One region of the Chryseobacterium sp. CBo1 genome, then DNA from elsewhere that is predicted to be linked to it. Evidence: riboswitches for the same ligand, from Rfam matches in the RefSeq annotation. Region 1 holds a riboswitch; the other holds the start of a gene.
What was found. A riboswitch is a leader RNA that binds a small molecule or an ion and turns the genes downstream of it on or off. The one in region 1 is predicted to bind thiamine pyrophosphate.
Positions count from the first base shown of each region.

Region 2: it holds a riboswitch for thiamine pyrophosphate, as region 1 does, so the genes downstream of both, pnuC (nicotinamide riboside transporter PnuC) here and thiM (hydroxyethylthiazole kinase) in region 1, are expected to answer to the same signal.

Region 1 covers NZ_MAUH01000056.1:169,221-176,814, forward strand. Annotated here, with positions in the region: gene BA768_RS18615 (DUF3817 domain-containing protein) at 1-194, shown strand, start outside; gene tenA (thiaminase II) at 299-946, opposite strand; gene thiD (bifunctional hydroxymethylpyrimidine kinase/phosphomethylpyrimidine kinase) at 933-1,766, opposite strand; gene thiE (thiamine phosphate synthase) at 1,763-2,398, opposite strand; gene thiM (hydroxyethylthiazole kinase) at 2,395-3,192, opposite strand; TPP riboswitch at 3,259-3,351, opposite strand; gene BA768_RS18640 (DUF4272 domain-containing protein) at 3,563-4,204, shown strand; gene BA768_RS18645 (TonB-dependent receptor) at 4,372-6,708, shown strand; gene BA768_RS18650 (DUF4249 domain-containing protein) at 6,711-7,526, shown strand.
Region 2 covers NZ_MAUH01000005.1:70,068-77,661, reverse strand. Annotated here, with positions in the region: gene BA768_RS04985 (hypothetical protein) at 1-51, opposite strand, end outside; gene BA768_RS04980 (hypothetical protein) at 61-516, opposite strand; gene BA768_RS04975 (hypothetical protein) at 527-1,102, opposite strand; gene nudK (GDP-mannose pyrophosphatase NudK) at 1,136-1,717, opposite strand; gene BA768_RS04965 (TIGR01777 family oxidoreductase) at 1,855-2,760, opposite strand; gene BA768_RS04960 (hypothetical protein) at 2,774-3,112, opposite strand; gene BA768_RS04955 (HPP family protein) at 3,114-3,713, opposite strand; TPP riboswitch at 4,154-4,257, shown strand; gene pnuC (nicotinamide riboside transporter PnuC) at 4,285-4,887, shown strand; gene BA768_RS04945 (hypothetical protein) at 5,011-6,051, shown strand; gene BA768_RS04940 (hypothetical protein) at 6,107-6,880, opposite strand; gene BA768_RS04935 (single-stranded DNA-binding protein) at 7,114-7,446, shown strand; gene BA768_RS04930 (HRDC domain-containing protein) at 7,469-7,594, shown strand, end outside.

The DNA.
Region 1 (7,594 bases):
CGGAACCTGTAAAATATTTTGGCTGGATTCACGGAGTTTTATTTTTGTTTTATATGGCTGTATTGATCATCGCTGCTGTGAATTACAAATGGAGTATCAAAAGAATTGTGATCTACGTTATAGGGTCTGTATTACCTTTTGTACCATTCATCTTAGATAAGAATTTAAAGAAGGAATATGCTCAAGCTAAATAAAAATGAGAGTATTTCTACTCCCATTTTTATATTTTTTTAAAAATTTTAGATTTACAATAAATTTCATTTTTTTAAAAGCATGTTAAAGAAAATTTCGCTTTAAGCTACCAAACTTTCAAATCATACGCCGCCTGCCAAAATTGAAATTCAAGACGTGAAGCGGTTACAAATGCTTCATTCATTCGGTTTCTTATTTCCAGGGTTGTATTTTCAGCAGCTTTATTGCAAATTTCGATTGCTGTTTTAACAGCATTGGCAAAATCTTCTCCTCCATACGTTTCAATCCAGCTTTGGAAAGGATTTTCTGATGTTTGTTCAAGATTTAAAATATAATCTCCTACTTCCTTATAAATCCAGAAACAAGGTAAAGTTGCAGCCATCGCTACTTCAACAGGTTCAAAAGCGGCCGTACTTTTTAAAAAATGAATATAGTGATGACAAACAGGCTCTAAAATTCCTTTGCCTGAAATTTCAAATTCTTTAAAATAAGATTCGTGCAAAGCATTTTCAACAACAATCGCATTTTCGGCAAATCTCATATAAGTCAAGGCATCTTCAACCTGATGAGCCTTGCTGCCGATCATTGCCAAAGCTCTTCCGAAATGCTCAAGATACAATGAATCCTGCGCAATGTAAAACTGAAACTTTTCTTTTTCTAAGCTCCCATCTGATAATTCTTTAATAAAAGGCATTTCGATGATATCGTTGTAAATATTGTCAATAGATTTCCAGGCATTTTCAGACCAATTCATTTTTGATAAGTTTTTGAGGATTAAAAAAGTGATTTAAAGGGCCGTTTCCTTTTCCGGTCTGCACATCGCTTCCTTTAAGAACTGCTTCAGAAACATAATACTGAGCAAAAGCTACCGCTTCATCCATCGATTTTCCACGGGCTATAAAAGAAGCAATCGCAGATGATAATGTACAACCCGATCCGTGTGTGTTTTTGGTGTCAACTTTTTCAGATTTGAAAGTCTGATAATCGTTTTGATCATTATACAAAAGGGAGGTAATCATTTCTGTTTCCAGATGACCGCCTTTCAATAAGATATTTTTACAACCTAATTCTTTTATTCGCTCTCCTGCAATTTTCATATCATCCAAATTTTTCACCTCCATCTTTGCTAAAATCGCTGCTTCATCCATATTCGGAGTAATGATATCTGAAATTGGGAATAATTTTTCAATAATGGTTTCAATCGTCTTTTCCTCGATCAACCGATGTCCACTTGTTGCCACCATTACAGGATCGAATACAATCGGTACTTTTTTATATTTGGCTAAAGTTTTTACAATCGTTTCAACCAGTTCCGGAGTATGAACCATCCCGATTTTAATGGCATCAGGAAAAATATCGTCTAAAATTGCTTCAATTTGTTCCGAAACCGCTTCTACAGGTATCGGGAAAATATTTCTTACGCCTTGCGTATTTTGTACAGGCAAAGCAGTCAAAACCGAAGTTGCATAACAACCCAAAGCCGAAATAGTTTTTATATCAGCCTGAATTCCTGCTCCGCCGCTTCCGTCGAAACCCGCAATGGTAAGAACGGATGGATATTTGTATTTTTTCATTTTAAGATTTCATTTTTTAGATTAAAAGCTGCTTTTTGAGGATTTTCGGCACTGCAAATTTCTGATACAACTGCTATACAATCTGCTCCCGCCTCCATGACTGATTTTGCATTTTTAAAATGAATATTTCCGATAGCAACTAAAGGTTTTTCGGTCAATTGCCTGATTTTCATTAAACCTTCCAATCCCCATTCCGTAACGGTATCTGTCTTAGTATCTGTTCTGAAAACAGGACTGATTCCTAAATAATCTGAAATAACTGTCTCCCAATTTTCTAATTGTTCCAAATACTCAATTGAATAGCCAATTATCCTATTTTGAAAAGAATTTTCTCTTAAAACTGTTGGTTGGGTGTCATTATTTCCGACATGAATTCCGAAAGCATCAATTTCTTTGGCAACAAACGCATTATCATTGATGATTAAAGGAATTCCGTGCTTGTCAGTAATTTCTTTCAGACGAATTGCTTTTTCAAGAAAATCTAGATCAGAAGCATTTTTCTCACGCAACTGAATGAGGTCTACTCCACCTAAAATTGCCTGTTCGGCAACATCCAAAAAATTTCTTCCTTTACAGTCTGTTTCTGAAATCACAAGGTATAATTGATAAGGAAAAGATTGAATCAGACTCATTTTTTAGAAACTTTTACATTTTCGAAAAATTCCTGTTCGGAAATATTATAAAGCTTATCTAAAATATTCATCTGAAGACTTCCCGGGCCTGCCGAAATTTTTTCAGCCAATTCTCCTGCAATTCCTAAAAGCACCATCGCAGCAACTGTTGATTCTGTTTTATTCTCAGCAATTGAAGCAAAAGCTCCGACAATAGCCGAAGCCGAACAACCCAATCCTGTTACTTTTGTCATAAGCGGATGTCCGTTTTCAACGAAGTACATTTCTTTATCATCGATGATAATATCTGTAGCTCCCGAAATACAGACTACAGACTGAAAGTTTTCAACAAGATATTTTGCGGCGGTAATCGCTTCATTACTTTCCGCTGTACTGTCGACTCCTTTTGTAATGGTTTTATTGGCTTTGGCTAAAGCGATAATTTCTGAAGCATTACCTCTGATCACAGTTGGTTTAAACTCTAAAAGCTTTGATAAAATTTCATCTCTAAAAGCTGTTGCTCCCGCTCCGACAGGATCTAAAACCCACATTTTTTTGGTTTGATGAGCTTCTTCTGCAACAATTAGCATAGAGTCAGACCAATATTCATCAAGTGTTCCGATATTAATGACTACAGCATTTGAAATAGAAACCATATCCTTTATTTCAGATTTTGCATGAGACATAATAGGCGATGCTCCTACTGCTAAAAGTGCATTGGCGGTGTTATTCATGACCACAAAATTGGTGATATTATGAACAAGCGGTGACTGATTTTTTACAGATTGAATGTAATTCCAAAGATTATTTTCCATTAAATTTATTTTATAAAAATGCTTTAGGAAAACAAAACAGAATAAAGAAAGAAAAACATCAAAGACCAATGTTTTCTTGCTTTTCCCTACGTCGGTGTAAGCCGTATCAGGTTCAAAGGGACTCTCTCAATTCTTTTCAGAATACCCCTAAAGCTTACAACAAAGATACAAATGTTTTAGAATTAAATCTTAAAATTATCCCTACTACATCTCAAATTTTATAATGGTTGAGCTTTTTCTCACACCCTTTTTAATATATGATTAACATCAGGAAATACCTTTTCTATTCATAGTTTTTGTATGTTAGCATTGGAAAATATAATTTATAAGTCTCAATTCAGAGATATTCACCATTATCAAATCCAATAAAATGACTGAAGAACAAAAAATTAAAGTAAGAGAACTCAATAACCAGATTATACAAAATAAAAATTACAGATTCAATTCCTGGCTTCCTGTTCTGGAAGATCCCAATACAAGAAGTTTAGAAGAAATAAAAGGCAGAATGTCTGTAATGAATGCCCTGATTAATATTTCTTTTGAAGCACCAATAAGCTACATCAGAAAATGGATTGAAAAACACAATCTCACCTCTCATCTTTCTAATTGGGAAAATGAAATTTTACTAAAAGATAATGAAGAATTAACAGATTACGAGCTCAATTCTCTACGTTGGTATCTTGAAGGACTCTGGGCTTTGATGTGGGCAACAAAAATGATTGCTGATCTTGACGAAAACCAATGGTATGGCGAAAATATGGCTATAATGCTACCCAATCTTGAGCAGGAAGAAAGCAATGAAAAAATCGATCAGTTGTCTGAACTGAGAACTGATGATGAAATTTATAATATGCTTGATCTTTACTACCGTTTTCATTGGTATTGCGTAGATGAGAGAATAAAAGGCGTAGAAGCCAAAATCAATGAAGGGCTGGTTTACGAGAGAAGAAAAGCTCTGGAATGGCTCATGAATAAAGAATCTGATTGGGATGATATTGAAATGGGAACGTAAAGAATATTTAATATTCATTAAACAATAAATCTACCACAAGCTCGTTGTTTAGGCAATTGTAAGATTTTTATTTCTCAGATTTATGATTAAAAATCAATATTCAGAATTTATTTTGTCATTCATTTAAAATAAAAACTTTCATCACTATTAAAAAATAAACTAAAAAATTGATACACAAAACATCCTTAAAAGCCGCAACCACTATCGCTGCGGTATGTTTCAGCGCAGTCGTTTTTGCACAGCAGAAATATTCGGTCAGCGGAACGGTAAAAGATCAAAAAAATGGTGAATTACTGATCGGTGTCGCCGTAAAGGTTGCGGAAGATCCTACCATTTCTGTTATTGCCAACGAATACGGATTTTACTCGCTTTCGCTTCCTAAAGGTTCATATACTTTGGTTGTTTCAAATCCCGGATTCAAAGATTTTCAGCAAATCGTGAATGTTGAAGATGATGTTAAGCTGAATCTTAAGCTCAGTCAGGAAAACGGAGAAAGGGTAAAAGAAATTGATGAAGTGGTAATTTCTGCCGTGAAAAAAGACAAAAATCTCACATCTGCACAAATGGGAACCGAGACTCTGAGCATTAAGCAGATTGATAAACTTCCCGTTCTGTTTGGTGAAAAAGATGTGATGAAAACCATTCAGCTTTTACCCGGAATTAAAAGTAACGGTGAGGGAAGCAGCGGTTTTTCTGTAAGAGGTGGTGCGACCGATCAGAATTTGATTTTACTGGATGAAGCAGCAGTTTATAATGCATCGCATTTACTTGGATTCTTCAGTACCTTCAACAGCGATGCTTTGAAAGATGTGAGTATCATCAAAGGAAACAGTCCGGCTCAGTATGGCGGTCGACTTTCATCAGTTTTAGATGTGAAAATGAAAGACGGAAACAATAAAGATTACAACGTCAACGGCGGAATCGGATTAATCAGCAGCAGATTAAGCGTTGAAGGACCGATTCAGAAAGAAAAGTCTTCATTTATTGTTTCTGGAAGACGAACCTATGCGGATGTATTTTTAAAAGCAACCGATGATTTTAAGGACAGTAAATTATATTTTTATGATCTTAATTTAAAAGCCAATTATCAGATTAATGATAATAACCGTTTGTATTTATCGGGATATTTTGGAAGAGATGTTTTAGGTTTGGGTGATACATTTTCAACCGATTGGGGAAATACGACAGCAACTTTGCGTTGGAACAGCATTATCAACAACAAATTATTCTCCAACACGTCATTCATTTACAGCAACTACAATTATAATGTTGCGTTAAGCAGCAACAACAATACTTTCGGGCTAGATTCTGAAATTGAAGACTGGAATTTGAAACAAGATTTCTCCTGGTTTGCGGGAAATAAACATTCCGTTAAATTCGGTTTTCAGTCAATTTATCATACGATCACGCCAAGTAGCGCATCGGGAACAAGTGTGAGCAGTTTTCCTAGAAATCCGAGATATTCGTGGGAGAACGCCGTTTACATTAATGATGATTACAAAGCAACAGAAAAGTTAACCATTAACTACGGAGCAAGACTTTCAATGTTCAGTGTTTTAGGTGGCGATACTTTTAATACCTACCAAAATGGAGTTTTAACCGACTCTGAATTTTTAGAAAAAGGAAAATTTGGGAAAACATACGTGAATCTTGAACCGAGAATTACAGCGAATTACAGAATTAATGAAGTAAGCAGCGTGAAAGGAGGCTATTCCAGAAACACTCAGAATTTACACTTGTTAAGCAACAGCGGAAGCGGAAACCCGACCGACCAATGGATTGGAAGCAGCTATACTGTAAAACCAGAAATTGCTGACCAAGTCAGTGCAGGTTACAGCCGAAATTTCAACAACAATAATTACGAATTGAATGCTGAGATTTATTACAAATCAATGCAGAATCAGATCGATTACAAAAACGGGGCACAAATCTCTTTTGACACTGCCGCAGATGTAGAAAGCGAACTGTTATTTGGAAAAGGAAGAGCCTACGGTTTAGAATTAATCGCCAAAAAGAAAAACGGAAAACTGACGGGTTGGGTTTCTTATACTTTGTCTAAAACCGAAAGAAAAATTGAAGGAATTAATGATAATCAATGGTATAATGCAAGACAGGACAAAACGCACGACCTTTCTGTTGTCGCAACTTATCAGCTGAATCCGAAATGGTCTTTTTCAGGATTATTCCTTTACAGCACCGGAAATGCGGTGACTTTCCCTACCGGAAAATATGAACTGAACGGACAAACAGTTTTCCAGTACAGCAACAGAAATGCGGACAGAATGCCGGCTTATCACAGAATGGATTTGAGCGCAACCTATGAACCAATTTCTAACAAACGCTGGAAAGGTTCCTGGTCATTCGGGATTTATAATGTTTATGGAAGAGAAAATGCATACACCATTAATTTTGAAGACAATCCTGATAAACCGGGAACGACAAGAGCAATGCAGACTTCCCTATTCCGTTGGGTTCCGAATATAACGTATAACTTCAAATTTTAATCATGAAAAACATATTTTTAATCATACTGTCATTATTTTTAGTCACGTCTTGCGAAAAAGAAATCGATCTTGACCTGGAAGATCAAAGCGGAAATATTGTGATTGAAGGAAATGTAACCGATCAGGCTGGTCCGTATTATGTGAAGATCACAAAATCTGTTGCTTTTACAGAAGCCAATCAATATCCGGCAATAGAAAACGCACAGGTTATTCTGAGCGATAACACAGGACAAACCGAAACGCTGCAATATGTAGGAAACGGAACGTATCAGACTTCAACTTTTGTAGGGCAATCCGGCAGAACTTATACTTTAAAAATTCAGGCGGAAGGCAAGGAATATCTATCACAAAGTACAATGCCTGAAGCAGTTGCTTTTGATGATTTAGAACAGGATTCTTTTGTAGTTGGCGGAGAAACGAGCTACACACTTTTACCTGTTTTTACAGATCCTCAAGCTTTAGGAAATCGCTATTTATTTGTTTATACGGTAAATAATAATCCTAAAAAGTTTTTCTCTGAATTTTCTGATAACGTGAATAACGGAACGGCTAATCAAAGACCTTTGTTGTTACCCAATGATGATGGTGACAATCCGGATGATATTAAAGTAGTAGTCGGGGATGCTATTCATGTTGAAATGCAGTGCATCAATCAGAATGTTTATACATTTTATTCTGCCTTGCTTCAGCTTTCAGGAGGCGGTCCCGGAGGCGGAATTACCCCGGCCAATCCTCCAAGTAATATCAGTAACGGTGCATTGGGATACTTTTCTGCACATACAGTAAGAAAAAAGAGCATTGTTATTCAACAACAATAAAAAAATCACTTCAAGCTATTTTGTTTATACAGAATAGCTTTTTTTATGATCTGATTTAAAACAGTTTA
Region 2 (7,594 bases), on a different contig from region 1:
ACCTTGATATTCGGTTCCAATATTTCTGTTTCTTCTGGTAGGATTATACATTTCGATAGATTACTCGTTTTTTACCAATATTTCAACAATTTTACTTCTTTCAATAATCATCTCTTCCTTACTTTTCTTCACAATCTTATCATTTTTCAAATAATTTATAAAAGCAGTAACATATAAATTTCTGTCATCAAATCCTGTTAGCTGAAATTTCTCAATCTGTAATTTTTTACTATCAATTTTTGAAACAGATAAAAGAGATTGTTTATCAAACCAATTGTTAAATCCTGTATCATTTCTTACTTCCTGGAATCTTGTAATGTTTTTATTAATGGGTAAATCAATCGAATCCTGGATTCTCTTTCTCCCAAATGATTTATTGTAAAAATCAATATGAATAAACTTTCCTTGTATTTCTTTACTAATTTCAGATGTTTTTAAATACAGTATATCTGAACCATCTTGTGAAAAATAACAGCAAGGAATAAAAAATAAAAGAAACAATATTTTTGACTTCATTATAAAAATATTACTCCGTTGTATCAATATAAGTCAACCTTGATCCTTTTATAAACTCTTCCAAAGAAATATCTTTACTTGCTTTGCTATTCATCAGTTCAAAAAAATATACTTTGGTAGAATTTAGTCTCATGTCTTTTAATGAAATTTTAAATCTCTTCACCCGAAAGTCAGAATTAAAAAACGTTAGTTCAGAAACATTGCTCAGCTTTATATTGTTCACATCGAAAGAAGCTTTCGGATCTTTCTGCAGTTTTAAAAATCTTTTCTGCGTTTTGTCGGTTGTTTCATCCAGGAATTTCTGCATCTGAAAATCGGTCAGAAGCTGCGGATAAATTAAGCCTTCTTTCAGAATATTTGAAGTTATTTTGTCAGATTTATCATAGTAAACCGTTTTATCATCAAACTGTACAAGATTGTCTTTTACAAGAATTTTACCGGCAAATTTTTTATAGTTTTTCTTTTTATAGTCATTCTTAAAATGCTCAACAATAGCGGCATCTTTTGAGCTTAATTTTTCATTTTTCTGGGCGAAAAAATTTGAAGAAAGCAATAATGAAAGACCAATTGAAAATAAAAATTTCATAATATTTTAGTTTAGGTTTGGATGTGTAGAATTCTACAAAATATTTTTAAGGCGAAGATGTTGTAAAAGCATAATGGTTTTCGCATCTTTAATTTCACCTTTACCAATCATAGAAAGTGTTTCATTAAAATCTAGTTCTAAAACTTCAATGTTTTCGCCTTCTTCTTCGAGTCCGCCTCCATCATTGATTTTCATATCATCAGAATATTCTGCGATGAAAAAATACAGAATTTCCGTTACAGAGCCGGGAGACATATAGGCTTCAAATATTTTTTCGACTTTAGAGATTTTGTATCCTGTTTCTTCTTCCGTTTCTTTTCTGATGCAGTCTTCCGGATTATTATCATTTAATAGACCTGCGCACGCTTCAATCAACATTCCGTCCGTATTTCCGTTTATATAAGTCGGAAGTCTGAATTGTCTGGTTAAAATTACTTTTTTTAAACTTATATTATAAAGGAGAATAACGGCTCCGTTTCCTCTGTCATAAGCTTCTCTGCTTTGAGTTTCGGTTTCTCCGTTTTGTTTTTTGATGTTAAAAGTTACTTTCTTCAAAGTGTACCAATTGTCAGATAAAATTTCTGTTTTTTCGATACTTACATTCGTCTCTTGCATCTATATTTTATTATTTTATATTACTAATTAACTTTGAAAAAATTCAGTGTTCTTTGTTAAGTGAAGCGCCTTTGCGAACTTAAAACAGTTAGGATTTAAAAAATATTTGTCCTTTGTGTTTAAAAACAAAAGCAACATTATTTATTCAACAAATCCTCCAAAGCCATTTTCAAATCAGGAAATTTAAACTCAAAACCAGCCTTTTGAATTTTTTCAGAAGAAGCTCTCGAACCTTCCAGCAAAGCATCTGCCAATTCTCCAAAAATTAGTTTTAAAATAAAGCTTGGAATATTAGGCATAAATAAAGGCTTTTTCAAGACCTCAGCAATTAATTTCGTTAAATTTTCATTTGTTGTATGTTGTGGAGCAGTAGCATTAAAAGAACCTTCAACTTCAGGGTTTTTCAAAGCAAATTCATAAATCGAACAAATATCATCGATGTGAATCCACGGCATATATTGTTTTCCGCTTCCAAGTGGCGAACCAATCCCTAATTTAATAGGAGTCATCATTTTTGCTAATGCACCTTCGCTTTTGAAAAGAACAACAGCAGTTCTGATTTTTACAACTCTTTCGGCAATGTTTTGTTCCTTAAATTCATCAGCAGCTTTTTCCCAGACTACAACAACTTCACTCAAAAAATCATTTCCTGAAGCATCGTTTTCTGTGAAGATTTTGTCGGTTGTTTTTGTTCCGTAAAAATTAATCCCGGAAGCTGAAATAAAAGATTTTAACTTTAAATTTTTATTTTTTAAAGTGTTTAATATAAGTTTGGCAGAATCTACACGGCTTGAAATCAATTGCTTTTTTCGGTCATCCGACCAGCGTTTTTCAGAAATATTGGCTCCGGCAAGATGAATGATGTGACTTACGTTTTCAAAAGCCTTTTCATCAATGATCTGATTTTCCAGATCCCATTCAAATTCGTTTTCGGCTTCTTTTTTTCTTGTTAAAAACCGTATGGAGTATTCATTTTCCAGTTTTTTTGAAAGCGCTCTTGCAATGGCTCCGCTTGCACCGGTTATTAAGACAGTTTCTTTCATTACAGTGTTTAGATTAATTTTTTACAATGAGAACATAATCTTCTTCAAGAATTTTATAGCCATGGTCATAAATAAATTTATATTCAGAACCATTTTTATAGACTTTGATGTTCGTAAAATAATTAAAATCAAAACCTAAGCCATCTAATTTAGACTTTGCGATTTTAGTTTTTCCGTCGATATTAATTTCACTCAGGATGCGGTAATTTTTGCGAAGTTTGTTGTTTACGTTTCGCATCAGATTGCTCGAATCCTTGTTTTGTTTATTGTTGAAAGCGTTTCTGCAAGCGTCGTTGCAAAATTTTTTGTCGGATCTGCCGATAATTTTCTCGCCACATTCAATGCATTCCATATTAATGATTTTTCAGTTTGTGTTCGTGTTTTTTCTTTAATAACCTTTTAAATCTGCTGTGTGCAGGATAACTTCTGTTTTTAGTCATATTGTTGAAAACCAAAGCTACTAAAAGCAAAATAATACATCCCGAAAGTACCGGAGAAATTACATACCAATAACCAAGTTCAGGAATTTTTCCTGTAGAAGTTACGGCAATTAAAGCAGTTGCTCCACCCGGTGGATGTAAAGTTTTGGTGTATTGCATTAAAACAATCGAAAATGCCACTGCCAAAGGTGCTGAAAGCCATAAAATATCCGGAACAATCTGATAAACGGTGACACCTACCAAAGCTGAAAGTACATGACCGCCAACAAGATTTCTTGGCTGTGCAAGCGGACTTTGTATTGCACCATAAATCAAAACGCTTGATGCTCCAAAAGAACCGATCAGAAATACATTTTCTTCCTGCAACAAATAATGGGACTGAAGAAATGCAATCAGTCCGATCCCGAAAAATGCTCCCAAAAATGACCAGAAATGTTCTTTATAATCAACTAATGTTTCTTTATAAATCACATATTTTGAAACTCTGAACGTCCTTTTGATGGTTTTTTTCACAACAAATTTATTTGAATTTTAAAGGTACAAAATATCCGTTTGTAAACGGCTAAATTTTAATGTAGAGATAAAAGAATTTCAATTCCAATTAATTTTAACGCTATGGACGCAAAGAATATTGATGTAAATTGAAAACATTTTTCGTTCGCAAAGGCGTTTCACTCAGCTATGAACGCAATTAGCCTTTGCTGAACAGAGTGCCTTTGCGAACGGAAAAATATTCGCAAACAATTTAAATAAAATCTTTGCGAACATTGCGATAAAAGAAGATATTTTAAAGTTAGAAAATTTAATAATTGTGTTTGTCATTCTGTAATAATCTAAGTAATGATTTTGAGATGCTTTCAGCATGACAAACTCGCTGCTTTCATTAAAAAAATAAATTTCTTTTCAAGCAAAAAGTAAAAGCCTTTTATTTTCCAAAAAAAAGTCTCACATTTGCGGCATCAATGGGGTGCTGCAATAGCGGCTGAGATGATACCCGGGAAATTTTTCCACACCTGATTCGGATAATGCCGACGTAGGGATTTTTTGATTTATCATCTCATCATTTAATTTTATATAAGTTAATTTGATGCAGGAAATTTTACAACAAACCACTTGGCAGGAATGGCTGGGTGTCTGTTTTTCAGTAGTTCAGGTTTTATTAGCTAGAAAAAACAATTCAAACAATTATCTTTTCGGTATTGCCGGAATTTTACTATCACTTTATGTGATGTTTTTCGCAAAGCTTTATGCGGAATTTACTTTAAATCTTTACTATCTCGTGATGAGTATTTACGGATGGCTCTACTGGAAGTTTGGCAAACGAAAAACGGAAACGGCTATTTCTGAAACCACAAATCAAGAAAAACTGATTACTGTAGGAATTGTAGTAGGAACTTTCAGTATTTTCTGGTATTTTCTGACACAGTTTACCGATTCTGATGTTCCGATTTTAGATTCTTTGGTCAGTGCATTCGCTTGGGCTGGAATGTGGTTGATGGCTCGAAGAAAAATCGAAAATTGGGTTTTACTGAACATGAGCAACATGATTGCGATTCCGTTGTTAATTCATAAAGGACTTTATCTGTACGCAATTCTGACGGCTTTCTTATTTATTGTTGCCATTTCCGGTTATATAGAATGGCGCAAAATTATTAAGTTAAAAAAAAATGTAGCTGTTGTTGAATGAATTTGACAGCTAAATTTTCACGCAGATTTTTTAAATGATCTGCAAAATCTGCTTAATCAGCGAGATATAAAATGAAAAAGATCAAAATGAATATAAAAACCATTCAAAAATAATATCAGAGCAATGTTTTCGCATAAAGAATTAAGAGAAAAAATGCAGGGAGTATCTGAAGTTCCGTCTGAAATTATCAATCAAATTCATCAAGAAAGGCTGCTTCAGATTTGGGTTCCGAATAGATATGGCGGATTGGGATTACGGTTAAGAGAAGGTTTATCTGTTTTATTCAACTGGTCAAAAACAGATGGAAGCTTAGGCTGGATGCTCACTTTATGTTCGGGAGCCAATTTTTTCTCAAGAAATTTAAAACCCCAGATTGCTAATGAACTTTTTTCCAATTCGAAAACTTGTTTCGGAGGAAGCGGAATGATCGGCGGAAAAGCAGAAAAACAAACGGATGGAACTTTTCTGGTTAATGGACTTTGGCATTTTGCAACCGGAGCACCGCATTTGAGCCACTTTACTTTAAATGCCCAATTAACAGAAAACGGAAATTCTTTACTTGATGAATTTGGGAATGAACTTATCCGGTCATTTGTTATTCCTAAAAGTGAGGCTGAAATTATTCCTAACTGGAAATCGATGGGCATGAAAGCAACCGGAACGTATTCTTTTACAGCTGAAAATGTGAAAGTATCGGAAGATTACAGTTTTATTTATGATGAGTTTTTTACGGATGATGTTTTGGATAAAATTCCTTTCAGAATATTTGCGGATTTGACTTTATTGGTCAATTATCTCGGGATGGCCTCTCATTTTTCTGAAGAAGCGATTAAAACAAGACCTCATCTTGATTTGGATTTATTCAATAAAAGAATAGAAGTAGCAATGGAAAAGATCATTGAATTTGCAGATGAAATTGAATCTTTATTAAATGATTCCAAGCTAATTATTTCTGAAAAGCAGTCTGAAATTCATGATTACTCTTCAGATTTGGTAGAAAGTTTGTCGCATCAGATTTTGGAGATTTATTTCCAGTTAGGAATAAAAGCAAGTCATACCGATTCTGCAGTTTATCAGGTGTTTTGTGATTATTTTACGGCGACACAGCATTCTAATTTTAGGAGGGAGTTGGAAGAAAAAAGGAAGTGTGAGTTTCATTATTAATTAAAGTAAAAAAGCATTACCTAATTATTATAGCCATTGTCTTTCGCTTAAATTATTAGAATTGAATGTGTTTTAGTAATATTTTAAAAGATTCATTTTTAGTTACATATAGTTCATGTTTTAATGATTTTTTATCAATGATAATATTGTTATTGAACAGAAAACTAAACGGGGTATTTGATTCAATTAAGAATAATCTTAATAATTGACTTATTTCTATTGATTGTATTTGAAGTTTATCTTCATGTAAAATTTCTTCAAATTTGAAATCTATGTAATCTTTAGATTTTATTTGCAGTTTTGAATACCACATTTTATCAAATTCAAATATACGATTATATAATTTCGAATATTTTTTTTCAAAGTCTCTTCTATAGAATTCTGGTTTTGTATCTTCTAAATATCTATTTATTATTTTGAAGAGAGGATCATCAAGTAAATTCTTATAGCTGAAAGAGCAATTATCAGTATGATTTGCAATTATATTTTTAATGATTTGTACAGCAAAAGAATAACAATATGAAAATTGATTAATTTCATCTAAATCTATTCCTGAGCTGTTTGGTTTATAAGTTAAAGAATAATACTTACTACCAGATAATTGATCAGAATTGTAAAAATATTTATTTGCAATTATTTGCTCTTCCTTTGTTAAACTTTCAAAGTCATTCATTTCTACATTTATATAAAATCTTAAAACACCTTTTCCAAAATGCTCTAAGTCTTCAAAGTTGAATGGGACAGAATTAACAGTAATTCCAATTTTTATTAAGCCATTTATATGTCTATTTAGGTAATTGAAAAATTCGTAATTAATATAGTTATCCATTTATATAATACTTTAAATAAAATTCTGCCTTTCTCAAATATAAAGATAAGTTAATCATAATTCAAAATAACATAGCTTGATAAAATCGCCTTACCCGTTTTCAAACGACTACAAACGAATTTAAATAGTTTTCTACCGACTAAAATTTTCAAACCGATGAATCTTTGCAACAGAGATTTGAGAAAACAAGTGAACGTCTCTTATCTGAATATTAATTTTAAAAATACAAAGTTATGTCACTAAGAAACAAAGTAACCTTAATCGGGTTCACAGGAAAAGAAGTTGAAACAGTAAACTTTGAAAACGGAGGAATGAAAGTTTCCGTATCATTGGCTACAAACGATCATTACACCAATGCAAAAGGTGAGAAGGTAGAAGAAACGCAATGGCACAATCTGGTTGCATTTGGAAAAACTGCTGAGATTTTTCAGAAATATGTTCCAAAAGGAAAAGAGATTGCCATTGAAGGGAAACTTACGTACAGATCGTACGACGATAAAGACGGTGCGAAAAGATATATTACTGAAATAAGAGTAGATGAACTTCTGCTTTTGGGAGGTAAATAATTGATAAACTTTAAAATCACAAATGATGAAAATAAAAGTTTTAAAAATCAGAATTGCAGATGAATTTCTGCGTGAAGACCAGAAAGTAATTGATCGGTTTCTTGAAAATCATGAAATTATTAAAACAGAAACGGCATTTGTACACGAC